Regions from separate parts of the Mesorhizobium sp. M0145 genome, predicted to be linked through region 2. Evidence: riboswitches for the same ligand, from Rfam matches in the RefSeq annotation. Region 2 holds a riboswitch; the other holds the start of a gene.
The links. A riboswitch is a leader RNA that binds a small molecule or an ion and turns the genes downstream of it on or off. The one in region 2 is predicted to bind S-adenosylmethionine.

Region 1 (11,726 bases), on a different contig from region 2:
CGCCGTGCGTGCCGGCACCTTCGGCCGCATCGCCATCGCCTATTTCGAATGGGCCGGCACCATCCGCGACGATGCGGTCATTGCCTGGCAGGTCGTCGACAGCAAGGAGAGCGCCAACGCTTTCGCCGACAAGATCGCGGCCCGCCCGTTCAGGAGCTTTCGCGGCACCTCGATTTCCGGTGCTGTGGCTTTCGGCGCCGAGCTTTTCAACGGCACGGCCTTCACCGGCAAACGCCGCGTCATCGACGTCTCGGGGGACGGCCCAAACAACACCGGCTTGCCGGTCACAACGGCACGCGATGCGGCGCTGGCGAAGGGCATCGTCATCAACGGGCTGCCGATCCTGATCAGCCCGTCACCCACCTTCAGCCATCTCGACCGGTATTATGCCGAATGCGTTACCGGCGGGCCGGGCTCGTTCGTGCTGCCGATCTATGCTGCTTCCGAATTCGCCACCGCCACTCGCCGCAAACTGATCCTCGAGGTCAGCGGCATCGAGTATCCCAAGCTGGATCCGAGGACGATCCGCATCGACGCACCGATCGACTGCCTGCAAGGCGAGCGCGACCGGCGGTTTTTCTCGGACCCATATTTCCCGGAACTCGACCGATAAGGCTGGCCCAGGGGTAAGCTAGGCTGGTGGCAGGCCGAAGGCCGGGAACAGAGATGGCCCGAGCGGCCCTATGAAGATCGTCAAGGAAGCGATCCCGCCCTCGGCTGCGTCGAACACATGCAGGGAATGGGCCCGCCATTCAGGGCCATCGTGGCTGCGGGAATAAACCCCGACCGCCGGCTGGGCATTGGCCCGGGTGGCCAGCGTGCGGAAGCCGCCAAACCTCGGCCAGACGGTCTCGAAGAAACCGCGGATCGCTTCGCGGCCTTGATACCATTCACGCCAAGGCGGCATTGTATAGATGGCGTCCTCACGCAGCAGCTCGATCAAGCTGTCGAGATTGGCGGCCTGCCAGGCCTGCATGTAGCGTTCGAGCAGCAGGCCTTCTTCGGGGCTGGGCCGTGATCGGCTGGCCGGCCGTCCCTGAGGATAGCGCGCCGCCAGCGTTGCGCGGGCCCGCTGCAACGCGCTGTTGATCGAAGCCGTCGATCCGCCCAGCAAACGCGCCGTCTCGACAGCCGACCATCCGAGGACGTCGGCAAGCAGCAGCGCGGCGCGCTGCCTGGGCGGCAGATCCTGGATCGCGGCGACGAAGGCGAGCTGGACGGCCTCGCGGCTCTCGTAACGGGCTTCCGGACCTGGCTCGCTGCCGGCAATGTCTGGAAGCTCGGCGTCGGGGTAGGGCTCCAGCCAGGCGATGTCGGCTACCGGCCCGCCTATGGCCGCCCCGTGCGAGGGCGGCCGTCCGGGTTCCCGGAGAATGCGACGCGCCCTCGACCTCGCCTTGATGGCGTTGAGGCAAGCGTTGGTCGCGATCATGTAGAGCCAACCGCGAACCGAACCTCGCCCGTCGAACTCCGATCTTGCGCGCCAGGCGCGAAGCAACGTGTCCTGGACGAGGTCGTCGGCCTCGTGCAGCGAACCCATCATGCGATAACAATGCAGCTTGAGCTCGCGGCGATGCGCGGCCGTGACCTTCTCGAAGGCCAGCCGATCGAGGATCGGCTGGCCTGCTGGTTCCAGAGGTGGTTGAGCGTCTGTCATGTGGCTTGTGCGGTTACGAGCGAGCGTTGCATTACGCGCCCCTCAGGCGGCCGGGGCAAGCCCGCTACCGCTCACCATGAAGGAACTGCCTTGCGGCTGGCCGGTGGCGAGTGCGACCACCGCCCGTCCGACATCGGCCGGCGTTTGCATGTCGGTCATGGCGGCGATGAAGTCCGCCGGCTGGATGCCCATATAGGCCGCTATGCTGTCGACGCCGGCCTTGCCCACGCCGGTTTCCGGCATGATGCGCATCGGCGCGAGCGCCATGAAGCGCAGGCCGAGGCCAAGCCGGTCGGCCTCCTTCTGGCTATGACCGGCCAGGAACATCTGCATGCGTTTTGCGCCGGCATAGCCGCCGGCGTTCGGTGGTCCGCCGGTCAAGGCCGCGCCGCTGGAGATCAGAACGATCCGGGTCCCCGGCTTGAGCGGACGCCGCAGAGCGGCCCGGCAAAACAGGAACGATGCCTTGACGTCCGTGTCCCAATTTGCCGAGAACGCCTTCCAGTTCTGTTCATGCACCGGCGCAGAAGGCGCCAGCGCGCCTGCACAGATCACCAGCACGTCCGGCTCAAGCGCGGCGAAGACCTTATCCGGGGCGGAGTCCACCGTAGCATCGACCGCGAGCGTCTTCACGCCCGAGACCTCCCAGGCAAATTGCGCCAGGGCCTGTTTTCCGCGGGCAACGGCCAGCACCGCCGCTTTCTCCTTGAGAGCGGCCTCCGCGATCGAGCGGCCGACACCACGGCTGCCTCCGACGACGACGACATTCTGATTTTGCAACGATCCCATGGATCACCTCTCGTTCCCGGCCGCCGGACCATCCAGGCGCGCTCATCGATAAGGACAGCGCAGGTGTGCCAAAATCATCGGTGCCAGGTGGAAATATCTTTCAGGTGACGGCAGCCGCGCTTCGTTTTTGTATTCAGTGTCATTACCTCTGGGGTAATCGACGAGCGCATTACGTCTCGGCAAACTGCTCCCATCAAGCCGGTTGTCCGGCCTTCGACCACAAGGAGATACGCCATGACCGCCTACGCCGTCGCCCATATGCGCCAGGTCACGCCGGGGCCGCAGATCGTCGAGTACCTGCACAAGATCGATGAAACGCTGGAACCGTTTGGCGGCCGCTTCGTGGTGCACGGAGGCGAGGTGGAAGTCGTTGAAAACACCTGGCCGGGCCACCTCGTCATGATCGAATTTCCAGACATGCAGCAGGCGCGCGCATGGTACCGCTCGCGCGCCTATCAGGAGATCTTGCCGCTGCGCACCGAGAATTCTCAGTCCGACGTGGTCCTGGTCGATGGCGTTGCGCATCCGCACAAGGCCACCGACGTTCTCGAATAAGGGGACGATCTGCGACGATTGGCTCTTATCGTTTCAGCAGAAACACCGCCTGCTGGCCGAAAAAATTCCAGAACCACCACGGCATCGAGAAGCCGATCCGCTGGCCATTGGCGTCGAGCGCGGTCGCCTTTTCCACCGTCGCGCCAAGCTCGTCGCACAGATTGACGAAATCGCGAATGGTGCAGAAATGGATGTTGGGGGTGTCATACCAGGAATAGGGCAGGTCCCTGGTCACCGGCATGCGGCCGTTGAAGAGCAACGAAAAGCGCACCCGCCAGTGGCCGAAATTCGGGAATGAGACGATGGCGCGGTTGCCGATCCGGAGCAGTTCGTCGAGCACCAGCTTCGGATTGCGTGTCGCCTGCAAGGTCTGCGACAAGACGACGAAGTCGAAGCCCTTGTCGGGATAGAATTGGAGATCCTTGTCGGCATCGCCCTGGATGACCGACAGGCCACGCGCCACGCATTCGTTGACGCCGCGCTGCGACAGCTCCAGGCCGCGGCCATCGACCTTCTTGGTCGCCTGCAGCAATTCGAGCAGCAGGCCGTCGCCGGAACCGACATCCAGCACCCGCGACTGCGGCGGGATGAGATCGGCGACGACTTCGAGGTCGACGCGCTGGGCGCGGTTGACGCTCATGCGTTCGGCTCCTGCCTGGCGCATGGTCCTGATCCGAAAAGTCTGCAACTTTTCGGGGTCATGCGCTGATGCCTGGCGCATGGTCCTGATCCGAAAAGCCGGCAACTTTTCGGGGTCATGCGCCGAGCCCTCTCGCCCGAGCGGCCGAGGCGATGAAGCCTTTGATGGCGGCGAACAGTTCGGGCTCGTCGAGCAGAAAGGCGTCGTGGCCGCGGTCGGTCTCGATTTCGACGAACGATACCGAGGCGCCGGCCGCGTTCAGCGCGTGCACGACCGAGCGGCTCTCTTCGGTCGGGAACAGCCAGTCGCTGGTGAACGAAACCAGGCAGAAGCGCGTCTTGGTGCTGGCGAAGGCATCGGCCAGCCGGCCGCCATGGTCGGCGGCGAGATCGAAATAGTCCATCGCCCGGGTCATGTAGAGATAGGAGTTGGCATCGAAGCGATCGACGAAGGTCATGCCCTGATGGCGCAGATAGCTCTCGATCTGGAAGTCGGCATCGAAACCGAAGGTCAGCGCTTCGCGGTCCTGCAGGTTGCGGCCGAACTTGCGATGCAGCGCTGCTTCCGACAGATAGGTGATGTGGGCGGCCATGCGCGCCACCGCCAGCCCCTTTTCCGGCCGCTTGCCATGCTCGAAATATTTGCCGCCGTGCCAATCGGGGTCGGCCATCACCGCCTGCCTGCCGACCTCGTGGAAGGCGATGTTCTGCGAAGAATGGCGGGCGCCGGTCGCGATCGGCAGCGCCGAGAAGACGCGCTCGGGATAGCTGGAGGCCCATTGCAGCACCTGCATGCCGCCCATCGAGCCGCCAAGCACGCTGAACAACTGTTCGATGCCGAAATGCTCGACCAGCATCAACTGCGCCCGCACCATGTCGCGGATGGTGATGATCGGCAGGTCGAGCCCGTAAGGCTTGGCTGTGGCGGGATTTGTCGAGGCGGGGCCGGTGGAGCCGAGGCAGCCGCCGATGACGTTTGACGAGATGACGAAGAAACGGTCGGTATCGATGATCTTGCCGGGGCCGATCAGCACTTCCCACCAGCCCGGCTTGCCGGTCACGGGATTGGTGTTGGCGACGTGCTGGTCGCCGGTCAGCGCATGGCAGACGAGGATGGCGTTGGAGCGCGCGTCGTTGAGCGTGCCATAGGTCTGGTAGGCGATCTGGAACGGCGACAGCAGCGTGCCGGCGTCGAGCTTGAGCGGCTTGTCGGCGCCGAAACGCAACACCGGGCTCGACGGCTGGTCGGCCTCGTTGTTGGTTTTTCGAGCGCGCAAAGCGACCATTACATCTCCTTGCCCGGCCTTCCGTTGTCCGCCGGTCTGGGCAACAGCCAGTCAGGGCAACAAAAAACCGGCCATGCCTTCGCAAAGCCGGTTACAAGATGCAAACGGCCCTTTAGCAAGTTGTTTAACGTGGCTGCAAGCCGACCGGCCAAATCACCACGGAACTGTTGCTGCTCTTCTAGGACCGACGCATGGCTTCGTCAACGGCAAGTTCTTGATCCCGAATTGCCGCCCCTCGACATTCCGAGCCACGGCTTGTATTTCCGCTGCGGCCTCCGGATGGAGGCACTCTCGACGGATTTCATGAAATGAGCCAGACACCGGATCAGACACGTCCAAGGCCCCGCGCCGGCATCATGGACATCGAAGCCTATGTGCCCGGCAAGAGCGCGGCGCCTGAAGGTGTCGCCAAGGTCCATAAATTGTCGGCGAACGAGAACCCGCTCGGTCCTTCGCCAAAGGCGATAGAGGCCGCGCGCGCGGTCGCCGACAAGCTCGCGGTCTATCCCGACGGCAGCGCCAGGCGCCTGAGGGAAGCGATCGCCGAGGTGCACGGGCTCAACCCGGCGAACATCGTCTGCTCCAACGGCTCCGACGAGATTCTGGGCCTGCTGGCGCAGACCTATCTCGCACCCGGCGACGAAGCCATCATCACCGAACACGGCTTCATGGTCTACAAGATCTACATACAGTCGGCCGGTGCCGTCCCGGTAACGGTCAAGGAGACCGATGAACGCGCCGACATCGATGCGATCCTCGCCGCGGTGACGCCGGCTACCCGGATCATCTTCCTTGCCAATCCAAACAATCCAACCGGCACCTACGTGCCGTTCCAGGAGGTGCGCCGCCTGCATGCCGGCCTGCCGCGAAACGTGCTTCTGGTGCTGGATGCAGCTTACGCCGAATATGTCCGGCGAAACGATTATGAAGCCGGCGTCGAGTTGGTGGGCAGCGCGGAAAACGTGGTCATGACCCGCACTTTCTCCAAATTGGGCCTGGGCGGGGCGCGGATCGGCTGGATGTATGCGCCAATGCACGTCATCGACGCGATCAACCGCGTGCGCGGGCCTTTCAACGTCAATGCGACGGCGATCGAGGCCGGCATCGCGGCGATCCACGACCGCGCCCATATCCAACGCAGCGTCGCGCACAACGAGACCTGGCTAGCCTGGCTGAGCGAGCAACTAAGCGGGCTCGGGCTGCGGGTGACGCCGAGCGTCGGCAATTTCATCCTCATCCACTTTCCCGAGGACAAAAAGCATTCGGCGGCGGCCGCCGACGACTACCTCAGTGCGCGCGGCTACATATTGCGGCGCGTTTCCGGCTACGGTTTTCCGAACGCGCTGCGCATGAGCATCGGCACCGAAGAGGCCAATCGCGGCGTTGTCGCAGCACTCGCGACATTCCTGAAAAGCTAGAACACCATGACCTCACCGATGTTCGAAAAGATCGCGCTGGTCGGCATCGGCCTGATCGGCTCGTCGCTGGCCCGCGTCATCCGCCGCGAGGGACTCGCCGGCCAAGTCGCGATTTCGACGCGCAGCGACGCGACGCTGGCACGCGCGAGCCAACTCGGCCTTGGCGACACCTATACGACGGATGCGAAAGAGGCGGTTCGCGATGCTGATCTGGTTATCGTTTCGGTGCCGGTCGGCTCTTCAGGCACGGTCGCCGCAGAGATCGCGCCGGCGCTGAAGAAGGGCGCCATCCTCACCGATGTCGGCTCGACCAAGGCGTCGGTGATCGCGCAGATGCAGCCGCACGTGCCTGATGGCGTGCTCTTCATCCCCGGCCATCCTTTGGCCGGCACCGAAAAATCGGGACCGGACGCCGGTTTTGCCGAACTGTTCGAGAACCGCTGGTGCATTTTCACGCCGCTGCCCGGCACCGATCCCGCAGCACTGGAAAAGCTCTCGGAATTCTGGCGCCGCTGCGGCTCCAACATCGACACCATGGACCCGCAGCATCACGACATGACGCTGGCCATCGTTTCGCACCTGCCGCATATCATCGCTTACAACATCGTCGGTACCGCCGACGATCTGGAGTCGGTGACCAAGTCCGAGGTCATCAAATACTCGGCTTCCGGCTTTCGCGACTTCACCCGTCTCGCGGCGTCGGACCCGACCATGTGGCGCGACGTCTGCCTGCACAACAAGGACGCCATTCTCGAAATGCTGGCGCGGTTTTCCGAGGATCTGTCCTCGCTGCAGCGGGCGATCCGCTGGGGCGACGGCGAAAAACTGTTCGACCTGTTCACCCGCACCCGCGCCGTCCGCCGCTCGATCATCGAGGCCGGCCAGGATATCGACGTACCGGATTTCGGCCGCCAGGCAGTCGAACACCCGCCGAAGGGATAAGCCGCGGCAGGCCGATCGCAGGCCGGCTCGGCTTAGAGCGGTTCATCGTTTCACAGAAACGCCGAACCGCTCTATCTCTTTGTTTTTGCGCAATTCCGGACGGAAAACCGTTTCACACTTTTCCTGGAATTGCTCTAGTCGAGCGGCTTGATCTTGCCGAGCGGGATGAAGCCGAGCGAGGCCTTGCCCCTGACGATCTTCAGCGGCATCGACGGCTGGTTGCCGAGCAGCGCCAGTCCGGCAAAGCCGGTTTGGATCTCTTTCTTCTGCTCGGGGATGGCGGTGGCGAGGATTGCCGCCACGGCCTTCGGATCATTGAGCCTGATCGTCAGGTCGGCATTTATGAGACCGTCGTCATCGACCGACAGCGGTCCGGAAACGGTGATGCGCGCAGTTCCGGACGACAGATCGAGCTCGTGGATTTCGGCCGCCTGGCCGCGCAGGCTCTTCGGATTTGCCTTGATCAGCGTCACGCCGTTCTTCAGCGTCACGTCGCCGCTGCCGTCGAGCGGCGGCAAGACGCGCCCGTCGATGGCCGCCGCGTCGATTTCGAGATCGGTGAAATTGCCGGTATAGTCGATGTCCGGGCCGTTTGGGCGCAATTGTCCGGTGGCGGTTCCGGCGCTGAACAGCGAGACGGGATCGGTGTCGTCTGCCGGATCGGTCTGGCCGGACAGGCCTTCTGCCTGCAGCGAGAGGCGTCTCGGCAGCGGCCAGGACAGCTTCATGTCGGCCCGCAGATCATCCCAGTCGATCCAGAGCGGGGTCATGCCGGGAACAGAGGTCCTGAGCGGCCCCCTGAGCTCGGCGGCAGGCGACAAAAGCCGGGTGATCTGCGTGGCGGCGTTGATCTTGCCTGTCGATGCCGCGACGTTGCGGCTGTCGTCCTCGTAAGCCAGGCTATCGCAGGAAAGGGTGAAGCTGAAGGGATAGCCGCTGATCGCGAGATTGGCGCAGTCGGCCCTGATGCCTTTGTCGTCGAGATCGGCGACCGCCTTGTCGGTCGCGCTCTCGACCAGGTCCGCCAGGTAGAACCAGCCCGCGCTGTAGATGCCGAACAGCACGAGAATGAAAGCGGCAAGCCACAACAGGCGGCGACGTTGGCTGGGCGGCGGGCGCTCGTCACTTGACGTCATGCTGCGGCTTTCGTTAACGCGGGTGGCACGGGCGGGCTGTCGCTTGCGGCAACAACAGGTAGACGGACTGAAACACCACCGGTGGGTGGTTCGTCACAATCAGGCTTGGCGATATGGGCGATTTTTGGGTTTTTGGCTACGGCTCACTGATCTGGCGACCGGGATTCGCGCATGTCGAGACGCGGCGCGCCCGCCTGCATGGCTACCGCCGTTCGCTGTGCGTCTATTCTTTCGTGCATCGCGGCACGCGCGAACGGCCGGGCCTGGTGCTCGGCCTCGACCGCGGCGGCTCCTGCATCGGGCTCGCGTTCCGGGTTCCAGGCGAGCTGCGCAACGAGGTCATTACCTATCTGCGCGAACGCGAGCTGGTCACCAACGTCTATCTCGAACGTGTGCTCAGCGTTCGCCTCGACAAGGGTAAAACGGATGGGGGCGAGACGGTCGACGCCGTCGCCTATGTCGTGGACCGCAGCCATGAGCAATATGCCGGTGCGCTCGACGCAGCCGAGGCGGCGGCCGTCGTCCGCGGCGCCGTCGGCCAGTCGGGGAGGAATGAGGATTACGTGCTCAGCACGCTGGAGCACCTCGAAGCACTGGGTATAAGCGACCACTGGCTGGAAGACGTGACAAGACGGGTCGCGACGTAGCTTCGGTGTCGTGAGCGGGCTACATCCTGAAAATCTGTTTTCCAAGATCGGCGCGATCCAGGCTGTTTGCCACGGCAAGCTTGAACTCGGTCAGCGGGTGGAGACCGCCGACAGGAACGTGGAAGCCGGGCTGGCCGAAGGTGTCGATAATCTCGCGTAGCACAGGCCGGTCGGCTTCGGCCAGCGGCGAAAAGAAATAGCGATAGATATTCGCCCTGATCTCGACGCCGCTCAGCAAGACATCGAAATTGTGCAGCTCGAAGCGCTCGGCACTCATGCCGCCATTGATCACCATCTGCCCGCCGAGCGCCAGGGTGCGGATCAATTCGCCGCTGACAGGTCCGCCGACATTGTCGATAATCCCGTTCAATCCGGCGCCACCGGTGATATCCATCACCGCTTCCCGGATACTTGTCTTCAAGTCCGAAAGGTCAAGAATGGCGCCGACGCCAAGCGTCTTCAGGTCGAAGCTTTGGTGCGAGCGCCGCACAAGCGCGATGACGTTGATGCCGCGTCGTTGGGCGAACTGCATCACCATTGTCGAAATCGACGAATAGCCGGCCGTGACAGCCAGCCACTGGCCAGGCCGCACACGGGAATCCACCAGCAGATCCCACGCGGTAATGGGGTTCACCATCTGCCCGGCGCGTTCGACCGGATAGCCGGCAGGCAACGGGATCAGCCATTCGGCGGGAATCGCCGCGTACTCGGCCCAACTGCCATAATAGCTGAATGCGACAAGCGTCCCCGGTTCCAGCAAAACGTCCGCGCCAACGGCTTCGACGATGCCGGCGCCATGGTTTCCGGCGATCTGCCGGGGAAAATGCGGCTTTTTCGGTTCGGGATAGAGGTTCTGGATAAACAGGAAGTCGCCCGGATTGATCGAGGCCGAGACCATCCTGACCAGCACTTCGCCGTCGCCGATCCGCGGCATCGGCAGGTCGTCCACATAGAGCACGTCGCGCGGCGAGCCGATGGCGTCAAATACAATTGCTTTCATTCCGGTCTCCACAACAAACGATCCGGGGCAAACAGTCCGGGCTTGGCCAGACCGTGCCGAGATTTGCGTCGGCGCCGCGGAACCTATGGCCGGCCGGCAAAGGTCTGAATTGGCAGATTTGACAATCTATTTGCTAAACTTGCCAGATTGTTTCCTCAGAGGGTACTGGTTTGGAAATTGGGGACAGCGTCTTGAAGCCCGACACGGCGCGGCGGGTCGCGGTTTTGTGAAGCGCCGGCGGGCTGGAAAAGAGGCTATGCGTTTGACGTTGCCACGGTGCGACATAGGTTAGCTCGGTCGGCGGCTCCCACCCGCCCCAGCATGAATCACCATGGAGATCAGCCTTGCAGAAACGTCGTCTCGGTCGCACCGACCTATCCATCGCGCCATTGGTTCTGGGCGGCAATGTGTTCGGCTGGACCGCCGATGAGAAAACCTCGTTCGACCTGCTCGACCGCTTTGTCGACGCTGGCCTCAACGCCATCGACACGGCCGATTCCTATTCGCGCTGGATTCCCGGCCACGAGGGCGGCGAATCCGAAACCATTATCGGCAAATGGATGAAAAGCCGCGGCAACCGCGACAAGGTTGTCGTTATCACCAAGGTCGGTTCGGATATGGGGCAGGGCAAGAGGGATCTGTCCGCCGCCTACATCGAAAAGGCCATCGACGCCACGCTGAAGCGGCTGCAGGTCGATACAATCGATCTCTATCTGTCGCACTGGCCTGATCCGGCCACTCCCTATGAGGAAACGCTCGGCGCCTACCAGAAACTGCTCGACAAGGGCAAAATCCGTTATGCCGGCGCTTCCAACCTCGACGCCGCCCAGTTGCGGGCCGCACTCGACGTAGCAAGCCTGCGCGGCCTGCCGCGCTACGAGGTGCTGCAGCCGGAATACAACCTTTACGACCGCTCGTCCTTCGATGGTCCGCTGCGCGATCTGTGCGCGGCCGAGGACATCGGCGTCATCACCTATTTCAGCCTCGCCAAGGGGTTTCTGAGCGGCAAGTACCGCAGCGAGGCCGACCTCGGCAAAAGCCCGCGCGGTGGCGGTGTGAAAGGCTATCTCAACACCCGCGGCATGCGCATTCTCTCAGCGCTCGATGCCGTTTCAGCCAGACATTCGGCCAAGCCAGCGGAAGTGGCGCTTGCCTGGGTCATGGCACGGCCCGGCGTCACCGCTCCGATCGCCAGCGCGACGACGCTCGACCAGCTCGACAGCCTGGTGCGTGCCGCGTCGTTGCAGCTCAGCCCGGACGATATCGCCGAGCTCGACAAGGCCAGCGCATAGCCGCGCACGATCGTTCAAGACCGGCGCCGCTGCCTTGCCCTACCGTCCCTGCATCGTCGCAGGATGCAGGGACGCCGCATGGCCGGACAGGGTCTTCTCGATCAGCAGCTATGGCAGCAATTGCTGGCGCTTGTGCTGGCATCGGCCATCGTTATGGGCAGCCCGGGGCCGGCGACGATAAGCGTCACCGCGATCGGCGCCGCATTCGGCCTGCGCGATTCGCTCCGTTATGCCTCGGGAATCGTTGTCGGGACGGTCCTCGTGCTTTTGGTGGTGGCGACGGGCATCATGGCCGTTCTCACCGCGCTGCCGAAGCTCGCAGCGCTGTTGGCGGTCGCGTCAGCAGCCTACATCCTCTATCTGGC
Region 2 (11,726 bases):
GCTGGCCGTCTTTCATCTGTTTGGCCGATGTGCCAGTTTGTGGAATATCTCACATTGAGGGTCGGCGGGGCCTCGAATGACCCCAACCGGAAAGTCTACCCTTTGCCCGCTGGCTTCTGCTGGCGGGCTTTTTTGAGCATCAGGCAGTAGTGGCCGACGTGCATCGGCGCCGCTGCTGGCGGGCCTGTCCGGTCGTCTGGCCGGCCACGGGATGCGCCCGCTACCCGCTCCAACCCTCAGCCCACCTCTCGCAAAATAAAATCGTGCAGCATCTTGGCTGCCGGTGACAGCGCGCGGTTCTTCACCGTGATCAGGCTGTAGGGCCTAACCTCGATGTCGAATTCAGTCTGGACGACATCGATAGCGCCGGCCAGGCCTTCGGGGTTCTGGATGAACTTCGCGACCTGGATCGACACCGGCGCGATGGCGTCGGATTGCGCGACCATGACCAGAGTCAATAGCAGCGAGCTGGTGTTGAGGATGCGGTCCGGCAGCGCGATGTTTCGGTTCAGGAAGTTACTCTCCATCGCCTGGCGCAGCGGCGAGCCGCCCGACTGGAAAACCCAGTCATAGGCGGCGGTGTCTTCCAGCCGCACCGCCTTGCCCTTGGTCAGCGGGTGGCCGCGGCGCACGATCAGGCAGGCTTTCTCGACGCCGATGACGCGCGCTTCGAACAGCCGCGGATTGAGGTCGTCGGGGATGCGGGCGATGATGAAATCGTGGCGCGAGGCGATCAGCTCGCGCGCCAGGACGTTCGAGGTCTCGACCTGCATGGTGATTTCGATGCGCGGATAAAGGCGCCGGATTTCGCGGATCGCCGGCACCGCCAGCTCGATCGCCGGTGCTGTCACCGCGCCCAGGAACACCGAGCCGCCTTTGCCCGCCTTGAGCTCGAAAATCTCGCGGTCGACCTCGCGCATCTCGAGCAGGATCGATCGAGCGCGCCGTGCCAACGCCTTGCCATAGGGTGTCAGCGTGATGCCGCGCGGCAGCCTTTCGCAGAGCTTGACGTCGAGCACGGCCTCCATCTCGGCGATCATGCGCGAGGCCGCCGGCTGCGAGATGTTCATGACCTGGGCCGCGGCGCTCACCCGGCCGTGCTCGTCGAGGGCTGCGATCATGCGCATGTGACGCAGGCTCAAGCCGCTGCGCAGCAAGGTTCCGCCATCACCCGGAATTTCATCGTAACTGGCTGATATTCCATCAGGATTTCGCAGCGCCGCCATGATTCTTCCCTACTCTTACGCCCGGCGCCCTGGCTGGATCCGGCAGCGTCGTCACTAGCCTAAGCCATATCAGTCTCGATATAGCAACCATCAAAGATCGCATTTGACAGTTATGGCAAAGCGACACACCCTTCGCGCGTCCTGAGGCTTGACGGTCGGTGACGAGGGAAAACTCGTATCGATGAAACCAGAGTCTCGGGGCCGATTGGGAGGATACCGGAGATCGATTGACGGCAGCGGCGCGTTTGGCGCTCCTGCACGATTGCGCGGCCCACGAAACCCAAGGGTACGCGTCCATCAACCAGGGAGAGTTAATGTGAAGATTGTCAAGACACTGGCCGCCGTCGCGGCCCTAGGCATCGCGGCCATGACGCTGCCGGCGCAGGCGGGCGAAGGCCTGATCGGCGTGCTGATGCCCACCAAGACCTCGCAGCGCTGGATCAACGACGGCGACGCCGTCAAGTCCCAGCTCGAGGCTCTGGGCTACACTGTCGACCTGCAGTACGCGCAGGACGACATTCCGAACCAGCTCAGCCAGCTGGAAAACGAGATCACCAAGGGCCCGAAGGCGCTGATCATCGCTTCGATCGACGGCACCACGATGGGCGATGCGCTGCAGAAGGCGAATGACGCCGGCGTTGTCGTCGTCGCTTACGACCGCCTGATCAAGAAGACGCCAAATGTCGACTACTACACCACCTTCGACAATTTCGGCGTCGGCGTCATCCAGGCCAAATCGCTGCTCAAGGGTCTCGGTTATTCCGAGAAGAAGGGCCCGTTCAACATCGAGCTGTTCGGCGGTTCGCCGGACGACAACAATGCGTTCTTCTTCTATAACGGCGCCATGTCGGTTCTTCAGCCGCTGATCGACGACAAGACCCTCGTCGTGAAGTCCGGCCAGATGGGCATGGACAAGGTCGGCACGCTGCGCTGGTTGGCGGCAACCGCCCAGGCCCGCATGGACAATCTGCTCTCCGCCAACTACTCGGACGGCAGCCGCGTCGATGGCGTGCTCTCGCCCTATGACGGCCTGTCGCGCGGCATCATCGCTTCGCTGCGCGCCGTAGGCTACGGCACCGCCGATCAGCCATGGCCGATCGTCACCGGACAGGACGCCGAGACCGCTTCGGTCAAGGCGATCATCGCCGGCGAACAGTATTCGACCGTGTTCAAGGACACCCGCGAACTCGCCAAGGCGACGGTCGAACTCGTCGACAAGGTGCTCTCGGGCGGCAAGCCGGAAGGCCTCGACACCACGACCTACAACAACGACGTCAAGGTCGTTCCCTCGATCCTGTTGACACCGCACGACGTCGACAAGTCGAACTATCAGGCCCTGGTGGTCGACTCCGGCTACATCAAGGCCGAAGAGCTGAAGTAATCGCGGTTACAAAGCCTGGGGTCCTGCGCAGGCAGGGCCCCTTTTCGTTGGCGAGCCAGCCCGGTATTGTTTGCGGACCTCGCAGGAGTGGTATTCTCAATGGCATCGACGATTTTGGAGATGCGCGACATCACCAAGACGTTTCCCGGCGTCAAGGCGCTGTCGAACGTCAAGCTCATGGTCGAGGAAGGCGAGATCCATGCCGTGGTCGGCGAGAACGGCGCCGGCAAGTCGACGCTGATGAAGGTGCTGTCGGGTGTGTATCCGTCCGGCACCTATGACGGCCAGATCATCTATCGCGGCGATGAGTGCCATTTCAAAGGCATCCATGACAGCGAGCGCAAGGGCATCGTCATCATCCACCAGGAGCTTGCGCTGGTGCCGATGCTGTCGATCGCCGAAAACATCTTTCTCGGCAACGAGCACGCCAGATACGGCGTCATCGACTGGAATGCCAATGAGGCGCGCACCAGCGCCCTGCTCAAGAAGGTCGGCCTCAAGGAAGACCCCAACACGCTGATCACCAATATCGGCGTCGGCAAGCAGCAGCTGGTCGAGATCGCCAAGGCGCTCAGCAAGGAAGTGAAGTTGCTCATTCTCGACGAGCCGACCGCGAGCCTGTCCGAAAAGGACAGCCAGGCGCTGCTCGATCTGCTGCTCGAATTCAAGCGGCAAGGCATCACTTCGATCCTGATCTCGCACAAGCTCAACGAGGTGAACCGGGTCGCCGACAAGGTCACCATCATCCGTGACGGGCGGACCATCGAGACGCTGGCCAAGAAGGACATCTCGGAGGACCGCATCATTACCTCGATGGTCGGCCGTTCGCTCGACGACCGCTATCCGCCGCGCGAGCCGAAGATTGGCGAGACCGTTCTCGAAGTGAAAAACTGGTCGGTCTATCACCCCATCCATGCCGAGCGGCAGGTCATCAAGGGTATCAACCTCAACGCCCGCAAGGGCGAAGTGGTCGGCATTGCCGGGCTCATGGGCGCCGGCCGGACCGAGTTTGCCATGAGCCTGTTCGGCCGGTCCTATGGCCGTCGCATCACCGGCGAGGTGTTCCTCAACGGCAAGCCGATCGACGTCTCTTCGGTGAGCAAGGCGGTGGAACACGGCATCGCCTACGTTACCGAGGACCGCAAGACCTACGGTCTCAACTTGATCGACCACATCAAGCACAACATCACGCTGGCCAACCTGCCCGGCGTGTCGCGCCACGGCGTGATCGACGATTTGCGCGAGCTTTCGGTCGCCAACGATTATCGCGGCAGGACCAATATCCGCGCCTCGAGCGTCTACCAGATGACCGGCAACCTTTCTGGCGGCAATCAGCAGAAGGTGGTGCTGTCGAAATGGCTGTTCGCCAATCCGGAAGTGCTGATCCTCGACGAGCCGACACGCGGTATCGACGTCGGCGCCAAGTATGAAATCTATACGATCATCGCGCGTCTCGCCTCCGAGGGTAAGGCAATCATCGTCATCTCGTCGGAAATGCCCGAACTGCTCGGCATCACCGACCGCATCTACGTCATGAACGAAGGACGCATCGTCGGCGAAATGGCGGCAAGCGACGCCAGCCAGGAAAAGATAATGCGCGCCATCGTCCGCGGAGAAGGAAAAGCATCATGAGCACCGAAAGCGCTCCCGGGCCGCAGACCGGCGTTGCCCAGGATCTACAACAGGGACCTCGCATTGCCGTCTCGGCGCTGGTCACCAACCTGCGCGAATACGGGTTGGTGCTGGCGTTGATCGCAATCATGGTGTTCTTCCAGTTCACCACGTCCGGAACGCTGTTCAAGCCGGTGAACCTCAGCAATCTCGTGCAGCAGAACAGCTTCATCATCGTGATGGCGCTGGGCATGCTTCTGGTGATCGTTTCGGGTCACATCGATCTCAGCGTCGGCTCCGTCGCCGGCTTCATCGGCGCACTGGCGGCGATGATGATGGTCATCTGGCCGCTTGGCCCATTGAGCAATCCGCTGGTGGTGTCGATCATCTGCCTGATCGTCGGTGGTGCGATCGGCGCGGCACAAGGCTACTGGATTGCCTATCACCGAATACCGAGCTTTATCGTCACGCTGGCGGGCATGCTGATCTTCCGCGGCATCTGCCAGGCGCTGCTGGGTGGCGGGTCTTCCGTAGGGCCGCTTCCCGTCGGCTTCAAGGCGCTCAGTTCCGGCTTCATTCCGGACCTGATCGGCCCATTGACGCTGATACCGCCAACCGTGAACGCCGCCGGCAAAACCATTGTCGGCAGCGGCCTGACGCTGCACCTGACGACGATCGTGATCGGCCTCGTCGCCGTGCTCGCCTATGCCTATTTCGGGCTCAGGGCACGGCGCACCCGCGAGAAACATGGCTACGAAGCCGAGCCCTTCTCGCTGTTCGTCGTCAAGACCCTGGTGATCAGCGCGCTGGCGCTGTTTCTCGTCTACCAATTCGCCACCTATAGGGGCCTCCCCATCGTTCTCATGGTGATGGGCGTGCTGATCGCGTTGTTCGTCTTCGTTACCAAACGCATGACGATCGGCCGTCGCATCTATGCGATGGGCGGCAATGTCAAGGCAGCCCAGCTATCGGGCATCAAGACCGAACGGCTGACGTTGATGGTGTTCATCAATATGGGCGTGCTGTCGGCACTCGGCGGCCTGATTATCGCAGCGCGCCTGGGGCAGGCTGTGCCGGCGGCCGGCCTCGGCAGCGAGCTCGACGTCATCGCCGCGGTGTTCATCGGTGGCGCTTCGGCGATGGGCGGCGTCGGCCAGGTGATCGGCGCGGTGGTCGGCGGCTTCATCATGGGCGTCATGAACAACGGCATGTCGATCATGGGCGTCAATGTCGATTGGCAGCAGGTGGTCAAAGGCCTGGTGCTGCTCGGCGCCGTCGTCTTCGACGTCTACAACAAGAACAAGGCTTGAGAGGCAACCAGGAGGCATACGGGTCACATCGCGGCGCTGCCGGGCGGCGCAAAGAAGTCCCCCGAGGGACCTGATCCGCGAGCGCAATCCGGACGAAGAATTTCAACCGAGGCGCGGACAAGGGTCCGAACCGCGCTGGGCAGGGTTTGCCGAGAAAGGCACGCCAAGCCCGCAATTCAGAGAGGGTTACCATGCTGATCTCACAGATCCTCGACGACGCCGAGACGATCCGCGTCGTTGCGCGCAACGGCGGCAAGACCCGCGTCATCAACGGCGCCCGCAGCGTCTATTCGCTGGCGATGGAAGCCGCGCGTACCGGCAGCGGGCTTGTCGCCCTGATCGAGCGCAAGGGCTTCGGCGAAACCATCGATCTGGACGCAGCCTACAAGAAGGGACGGCTGCTGTCGCCGATCAACCATCCCGATCCGGCGCATCTCCATCTCACCGGCACCGGGCTGACGCATCTCGGCTCCGCCGCGACCCGCGATTCCATGCACAAGAAGCTCAGCACGGACGGCGAGGAACAGCTGACCGATTCCATGAAGATGTTCCGCATGGGGCTTGAGGGCGGCAAGCCGGCGAAGGGCCAGATCGGCGTGCAGCCGGAATGGTTCTACAAGGGCAACGGCACCATGGCGGTGGCGCCCGGTGCGGCGCTTATGTCGCCGGCCTTCGCTCAGGATGCCGGCGAGGAGCCGGAAATTGCCGGCATCTATGTGATCGGTGACGACGGCGCCCCGTTCCGTGTCGGCTTCACCCTGTCGAACGAGTTTTCCGACCACGTCACCGAGCGCGTGAACTACCTCTTCCTCGCCCATTCCAAGCTGCGCAACGCCTCGTTCGGGCCGGAGATCCTGATCGGCGACCTGCCGCCCGACATCCGCGGCGCTTCACGCATCCTGCGCGACGGCAAGCTGCTTTGGGAAAAGCCGTTCCTGTCGGGCGAGGCGAACATGTCGCACACCATTGGCAATCTCGAGCATCACCACTTCAAATACTCGGCCTTCCGCCAGCCGGGCGACGTGCATGTGCACATGTTCGGCACGGCGACGCTGTCCTTCGCCGACGGCATCAGGACCGAGGCCGGCGACGTATTCGAAATCGAGGCGCAGGATTTCGGCCTGCCGCTGCGCAACCCGCTTGAAATCGAGCAGCCGGTGAAGGTGGCGGTGAAGGCGTTGTAAACTGGTGACATAATTCAGGGGCGAGAAATGAACGGCCTGCGGATTGGCACTGTGTTCGTAAGTTTAGTGCTGTTCCTCGCCTATTTCTCGCCAGCGGCTTACAGCGCCGGACAATGCAGCGCAAAATCCTATCGCGAGGCCCGGATGTCGACGACTAACCGGCTTCTGGCCACCGGTTATTCGAAATCGCAAGTGAGCTTTCTGATGCGCAACGCGGATCGCATGACGTCCGCACTCCGCGCTGACAGACTGAACGACAATGGCAGAGCCTGCGGTATCGACTCCGCCAGAGCCCATGTGCTGGGATGTCTCGGCAAGCAGTTGTTCCCCTTGCAGTCCAGCTCAAGCGCCTCACTTGACGACGAGAAGCAAACCAGAGGATTTTGGGGGAAGAGGCGATTGGCAGTGCGAGAACTGCTCTTTGTCGGTCAGTTTCATGGCTGCCTTGGCGCCGCGAAAGAATATCTGTTTCGCAGCTGACGGCTTGCGAAAAAGCTCAGCGCGCGGTGCGGAAATGCTTGGACAGTTTCAGGCCCTGCGCCTGATAGTTCGAGCCTAGATCTGTGCCGTAGAGCGCCTGCGGCCGTTTCAGCATGTGCTCGTAGACCAGCCGTCCGACGATCTGGCCGTGGTCGAGGATGAACGGCACTTCGTGGCTGCGTACCTCGAGCACCGCCCGGCTGCCGGTGCCGCCCGACGCCGAATGGCCGAAACCCGGGTCGAAGAAACCGGCATAATGGACGCGGAACTCGCCGACCAGCGGATCGAAGGGCGTCATTTCGGCCGCGTAGAGCGGCGGCACATGCACCGCCTCGCGCGACACCAGAATATAGAATTCGTCCGGATCGAGCACCAGCTCGCCGGCACCGCTCTTGTAGAGCGGCTCCCAGAAATCGACGACATCCTGCGCGGCGCGCTTGTCGACGTCGACCAGGCCGGTGTGGTGCTTGCCGCGATAGCCGACAAGCCCATCCTTGTCGCCGTCGAGGTCGATCGACAGCGCGATGCCCCCGCCTGAGATGTTGGGTGGTTCGGTGGCGACCAACATTTCGGCGTGGTGCAACTCGTGCAGCTCGTTTTCCGACAAGAGCGCATTGCCGGTGCGGAACCTGACCTGCGACAGCCGCGAGCCGGTCCGCACGACGATCGGGAAAGTGCGCGGGCTGACCTCCAGATAGAGCGGACCTTCATAGCCTGCGGCGATCTTGTCGAACTCGTGGCCGCGGTCGGTCATCACCCGAGTGAAGATATCGAGCCGTCCGGTCGAGCTTTTCGGGTTGGCGGAGGCGGAAATATGCGCGGGCAGCGCCAGGCTCTCGAGCAGCGGCACGATGTAGACGCAGCCGGTTTCCAGCACGGCACCTTCGGCGAGGTTGATCTCGTGCAGCTTCAGCCGGTCGAGCTTGTCGACAACCCTGTGGTCCGGGCCGGGCAAGAAGGAAGCACGCACTCGCCAGGCCTTGTCGCCGAGCCTGAGGTCAAGGCTGGCCGGCTGGATCTGATCGGCATCGAGCGTGCGCGGCGATTTCAGCGCGCCCGTCTGGAACAGCGTGGAAATATCCTGATCGGGAAGAATGCCTGTCTGCCGCAAGGGTCTGGCTCCGTTCGAACGCCGGGCGAGGTCTTGTTCTGTCGCAGGTCCGACCATGGACGCCTTTGGCACCTGCTTGGTACAACCCTCTTAATCATGCCGGCAATTGACGCAAGCGTGGCGCGGGTCTAAAGCTCGTTATCCCGTGGTGATTTGGCCGGTCGGCTTGCAGCCACGTTAAACAAGTCGCTAAAGGACCGTCGGGCCGCAAGGCCATATGGACCGGTTGCGACTTTCGCGACCGGTTTTTTGTTGTTTGGACCAATTTTGGTGTTTGGATAGAATGATGACCAAGAAGCGCGACTGGAAGCCTCAGACCGCACTCGTGCATGCCGGAACGCTGCGTTCCGGCTTCGGCGAGACCTCCGAGGCGATGTATCTCACCCAAGGCTATGTCTACGAGACGGCGCAAGCGGCGGAGGCGCGCTTCAAGGGCGAGGAGCCGGGCTTCATCTATTCGCGCTATGCCAATCCGACGGTCGACATGTTTGAGAAACGCATGTGCGCGCTGGAAGGAGCCGAGGACGCGCGCGCCACGGCATCCGGCATGGCGGCGGTGACGGCAGCACTGCTGTGCAGCGCCAAGGCGGGCGACCATATCGTGGCGGCGCGCGCGCTGTTCGGCTCCTGCCGCTGGGTGGTCGAGACGCTGGCGCCGAAATACGGCATTGAGGCAACGCTGGTCGACGGCACCGACATCGCCAATTGGGAAAAGGCGGTCAAGCCCAACACCAAACTGTTTTTCCTGGAAAGCCCTACCAATCCAACGCTGGAGGTAGTCGACATTGCCGCCGTCGCGGGACTTGCCAATTCGATCGGCGCCAGGCTGATCGTCGACAATGTCTTCGCTACGCCCTTGCAGCAGAAACCCCTGCAGCTCGGCGCCCACATCGTCGTCTATTCGGCCACGAAGCATATTGACGGCCAGGGGCGCTGTCTTGGCGGCATCGTTCTGTCGGACAAGAAATGGATCGACGAGAACCTGCATGACTATTTCCGCCACACCGGCCCAAGCCTCTCGCCCTTCAATGCCTGGACGCTGCTGAAAGGCCTGGAGACGCTGCCGCTACGCGTACGCCAGCAGACGGAAAGTGCCGGCCGCATCGCGGATTTCCTGGCCGAGCGCCCGCAAATCGCCCGCGTCATCTATCCCGGCCGCGCCGACCACCCGCAAGCGGCCGTGGTCCAGAAGCAGATGTCGGGCGGCTCGACGCTGATTTGCCTCGATGTGAAGGGCGGCAAGCAGGCGGCCTTTGCCTTCCAGAACGCACTCGACGTCGTGCTGATTTCCAACAATCTCGGCGACGCCAAGAGCCTGATCACCCATCCGGCGACGACGACGCACAAGAACTTGACCGATGAGGCCCGCGCCGAGCTCGGCATCGGACCGGGAACGCTCAGGCTGTCAGTTGGCCTTGAGGACGCCGACGACCTGCTCGAAGACATCGAGCAGGCACTGAGAGTTGCCGGATAAGGGCTGGCCGAACAGAGGCGAGCGGGGACGCGCCGATCAGGCGCCGGACGGGGTCTCTTCCAGCTCCGCGACGGCCTTGGTCTGGATAGTCATCACATTGCCGCGCCAGTCGACGGCGCCGCTCAGCCATCCGCGCGCCCAAATGGCGGGAAGCATCAGGTCTCGCGCCATCATCGCCAGGATGGTGCGCAGCGACAGGTGCCATCCCTTGGCCGAGGCCAAGGCGCATTCCGGCAGGTAGGCCGCGACCAGCACGGCGATGGCGGTTGCCGGCAGGCTGACGCCGGCGTCAGCCGCCGCGATCAGCGCAAGCACCAGCGGCGGCGCTGCGCCGATCAGGATCTCGGGGGCGAAGAACAGCGCGAAGGTGACGCGGCGCAGCCGCGCCCAGCGCGCCTGCCGCGACCAGATCTCGCCAAACGTGCGCCGGCCGAGCGGCTGTTCGAAGGGCGAGGCGACAAGATTGACCCGCAGTCCGAACCCGTTGACCAGCTTGGTCGCGGCGGCGTCTTCGGCGATCTCGGCAGCAAGCGCGCAGATGCCGCCATTGGCGTCGAGCATCGGCTTATTCCACAACATGCTCTTGCCCTGCGCGAAGCCGAGGCCGAGCGCCTCTCCGGCGTACTGCCAGCGTGCCTGCAGCGTGTTGAGAAAGGCGCATTCGACCTCCCCCCAGAAGCCGTCCGGCCGCGAGCCGATCGGCGTCGAGCAGACGAGGCCGGTGTCGTGCCGCCACGCCGCCATCAGGTGCTGGACGTAGTCGCTCGGCATAAGCACGTTGGAATCGGCAAGGATGACCCAGCTATAATGCGCCGCTTCCCAACCCTTCACGCAATTGTTGAGTTTTGGATTGCCGCTGATGCGGTCGTCACCGACTAGAAGACGGGCGCGAATAGCTGGAAAGCGCGCCATTGCGGCGGTGATCGGCTTGACCACCGGGTCGTCGGCATGGGCAACGCAGAAGATGAGTTCGTAGCGCGGCCAGTCGAGTGAGAAGGCGCGCTCCAGCGTCTCTTCGGCAAACGGCTCGACGCCGCGCGCCGGGATGACGATCGATACCGGCGGCGCGTTGGCCGCGGGCGGTGCGATCCTGCCTGGTCGCTTCAGCTTCAGCGAAGCTAACAGGATGCTGGCGAGATTTGAAAGAAGGAGGGCTATGGAAAGGAGGGCGGCTGCGAATGTCGGTTCCATCGAGATCTGGTCACTCCAGAAGTGCCGGCCGCATGACGGCCGTTTTCAACAATTCGACAGAACGCTGAGTCGCCCGGCACAAGCCTGCACACCATCATTGTCATGTGTCACTTAAATGACATTGTTTTTCGGCACCTGCGCTCGAGTCGGGCAAGGAGATGACGCGCATCGTTGATCAAACTGCGCTGAGCGTCGAAGTTCCATCTACATTGCTTTGGAGCAGTTTATGTACAGCGCCGTCACCCGCAACATCGAAGTGCAGGTCAGGCCGTTCTATCTGGAGGATCACTCCGACCCGCCGCAAAACCGCTATGTCTGGGGATATCAGGTGACCATCGACAATCAGTCGGATGAGTTCGTGCAGCTTCTGTCGCGCTACTGGCACATTACCGACGGCACCGGCAAGGTCGAGGAAGTGCGCGGCCCCGGGGTCGTCGGCGAGCAACCCGGACTCAACCCCGGCGACAGCTATCAGTATACGTCTGGATGCCCGCTCTCGACGCCGTCCGGCATCATGGTCGGGCACTACACCATGCGCAACAAGCGGGGCGAGACGTTCGACGTCGCCATCCCCGCCTTCTCGCTCGACTTGCCGGGAATGCGGCGCACCGTCAATTGACGGCCGTCATCCGGCCGCTGCAAACTCCGCCGGGTCGAAGTCATATTGCTTCGAGCAGAATTCGCAGGCGACGTGAATGCTGCCATCCTCGGTGCTGTCCCTGATCTCCTCGGCGGAAAAGCCTTCGAGGATGCCGTGG

Region 1: it holds a riboswitch for S-adenosylmethionine, as region 2 does, so the genes downstream of both, metX (homoserine O-acetyltransferase MetX) here and NKJ28_RS12105 (O-succinylhomoserine sulfhydrylase) in region 2, are expected to answer to the same signal.

Annotation. Positions count from the first base shown of each region.
Region 1 covers NZ_JAMYTK010000001.1:649,664-661,389, reverse strand. Annotated here, with positions in the region: gene NKJ28_RS03310 (DUF1194 domain-containing protein) at 1-613, shown strand, start outside; gene NKJ28_RS03305 (RNA polymerase subunit sigma-70) at 632-1,657, opposite strand; gene NKJ28_RS03300 (SDR family NAD(P)-dependent oxidoreductase) at 1,700-2,446, opposite strand; gene NKJ28_RS03295 (DUF1330 domain-containing protein) at 2,681-3,001, shown strand; gene metW (methionine biosynthesis protein MetW) at 3,027-3,641, opposite strand; gene metX (homoserine O-acetyltransferase MetX) at 3,757-4,926, opposite strand; SAM riboswitch at 5,019-5,096, opposite strand; gene hisC (histidinol-phosphate transaminase) at 5,235-6,344, shown strand; gene NKJ28_RS03275 (prephenate/arogenate dehydrogenase family protein) at 6,351-7,286, shown strand; gene NKJ28_RS03270 (DUF2125 domain-containing protein) at 7,421-8,422, opposite strand; gene NKJ28_RS03265 (gamma-glutamylcyclotransferase) at 8,536-9,069, shown strand; gene NKJ28_RS03260 (quinone oxidoreductase family protein) at 9,089-10,069, opposite strand; gene NKJ28_RS03255 (aldo/keto reductase) at 10,414-11,361, shown strand; gene NKJ28_RS03250 (LysE family transporter) at 11,440-11,726, shown strand, end outside.
Region 2 covers NZ_JAMYTK010000006.1:29,454-41,179, forward strand. Annotated here, with positions in the region: gene NKJ28_RS12070 (LysR family transcriptional regulator) at 237-1,226, opposite strand; gene chvE (multiple monosaccharide ABC transporter substrate-binding protein) at 1,543-2,607, shown strand; gene mmsA (multiple monosaccharide ABC transporter ATP-binding protein) at 2,707-4,239, shown strand; gene mmsB (multiple monosaccharide ABC transporter permease) at 4,236-5,528, shown strand; gene araD1 (AraD1 family protein) at 5,720-6,712, shown strand; gene NKJ28_RS12095 (hypothetical protein) at 6,740-7,192, shown strand; gene NKJ28_RS12100 (2'-deoxycytidine 5'-triphosphate deaminase) at 7,209-8,360, opposite strand; SAM riboswitch at 8,439-8,516, shown strand; gene NKJ28_RS12105 (O-succinylhomoserine sulfhydrylase) at 8,587-9,777, shown strand; gene NKJ28_RS12110 (glycosyltransferase) at 9,814-10,968, opposite strand; gene apaG (Co2+/Mg2+ efflux facilitator ApaG/CorD) at 11,195-11,587, shown strand; gene NKJ28_RS12120 (Hsp33 family molecular chaperone) at 11,594-11,726, opposite strand, start outside.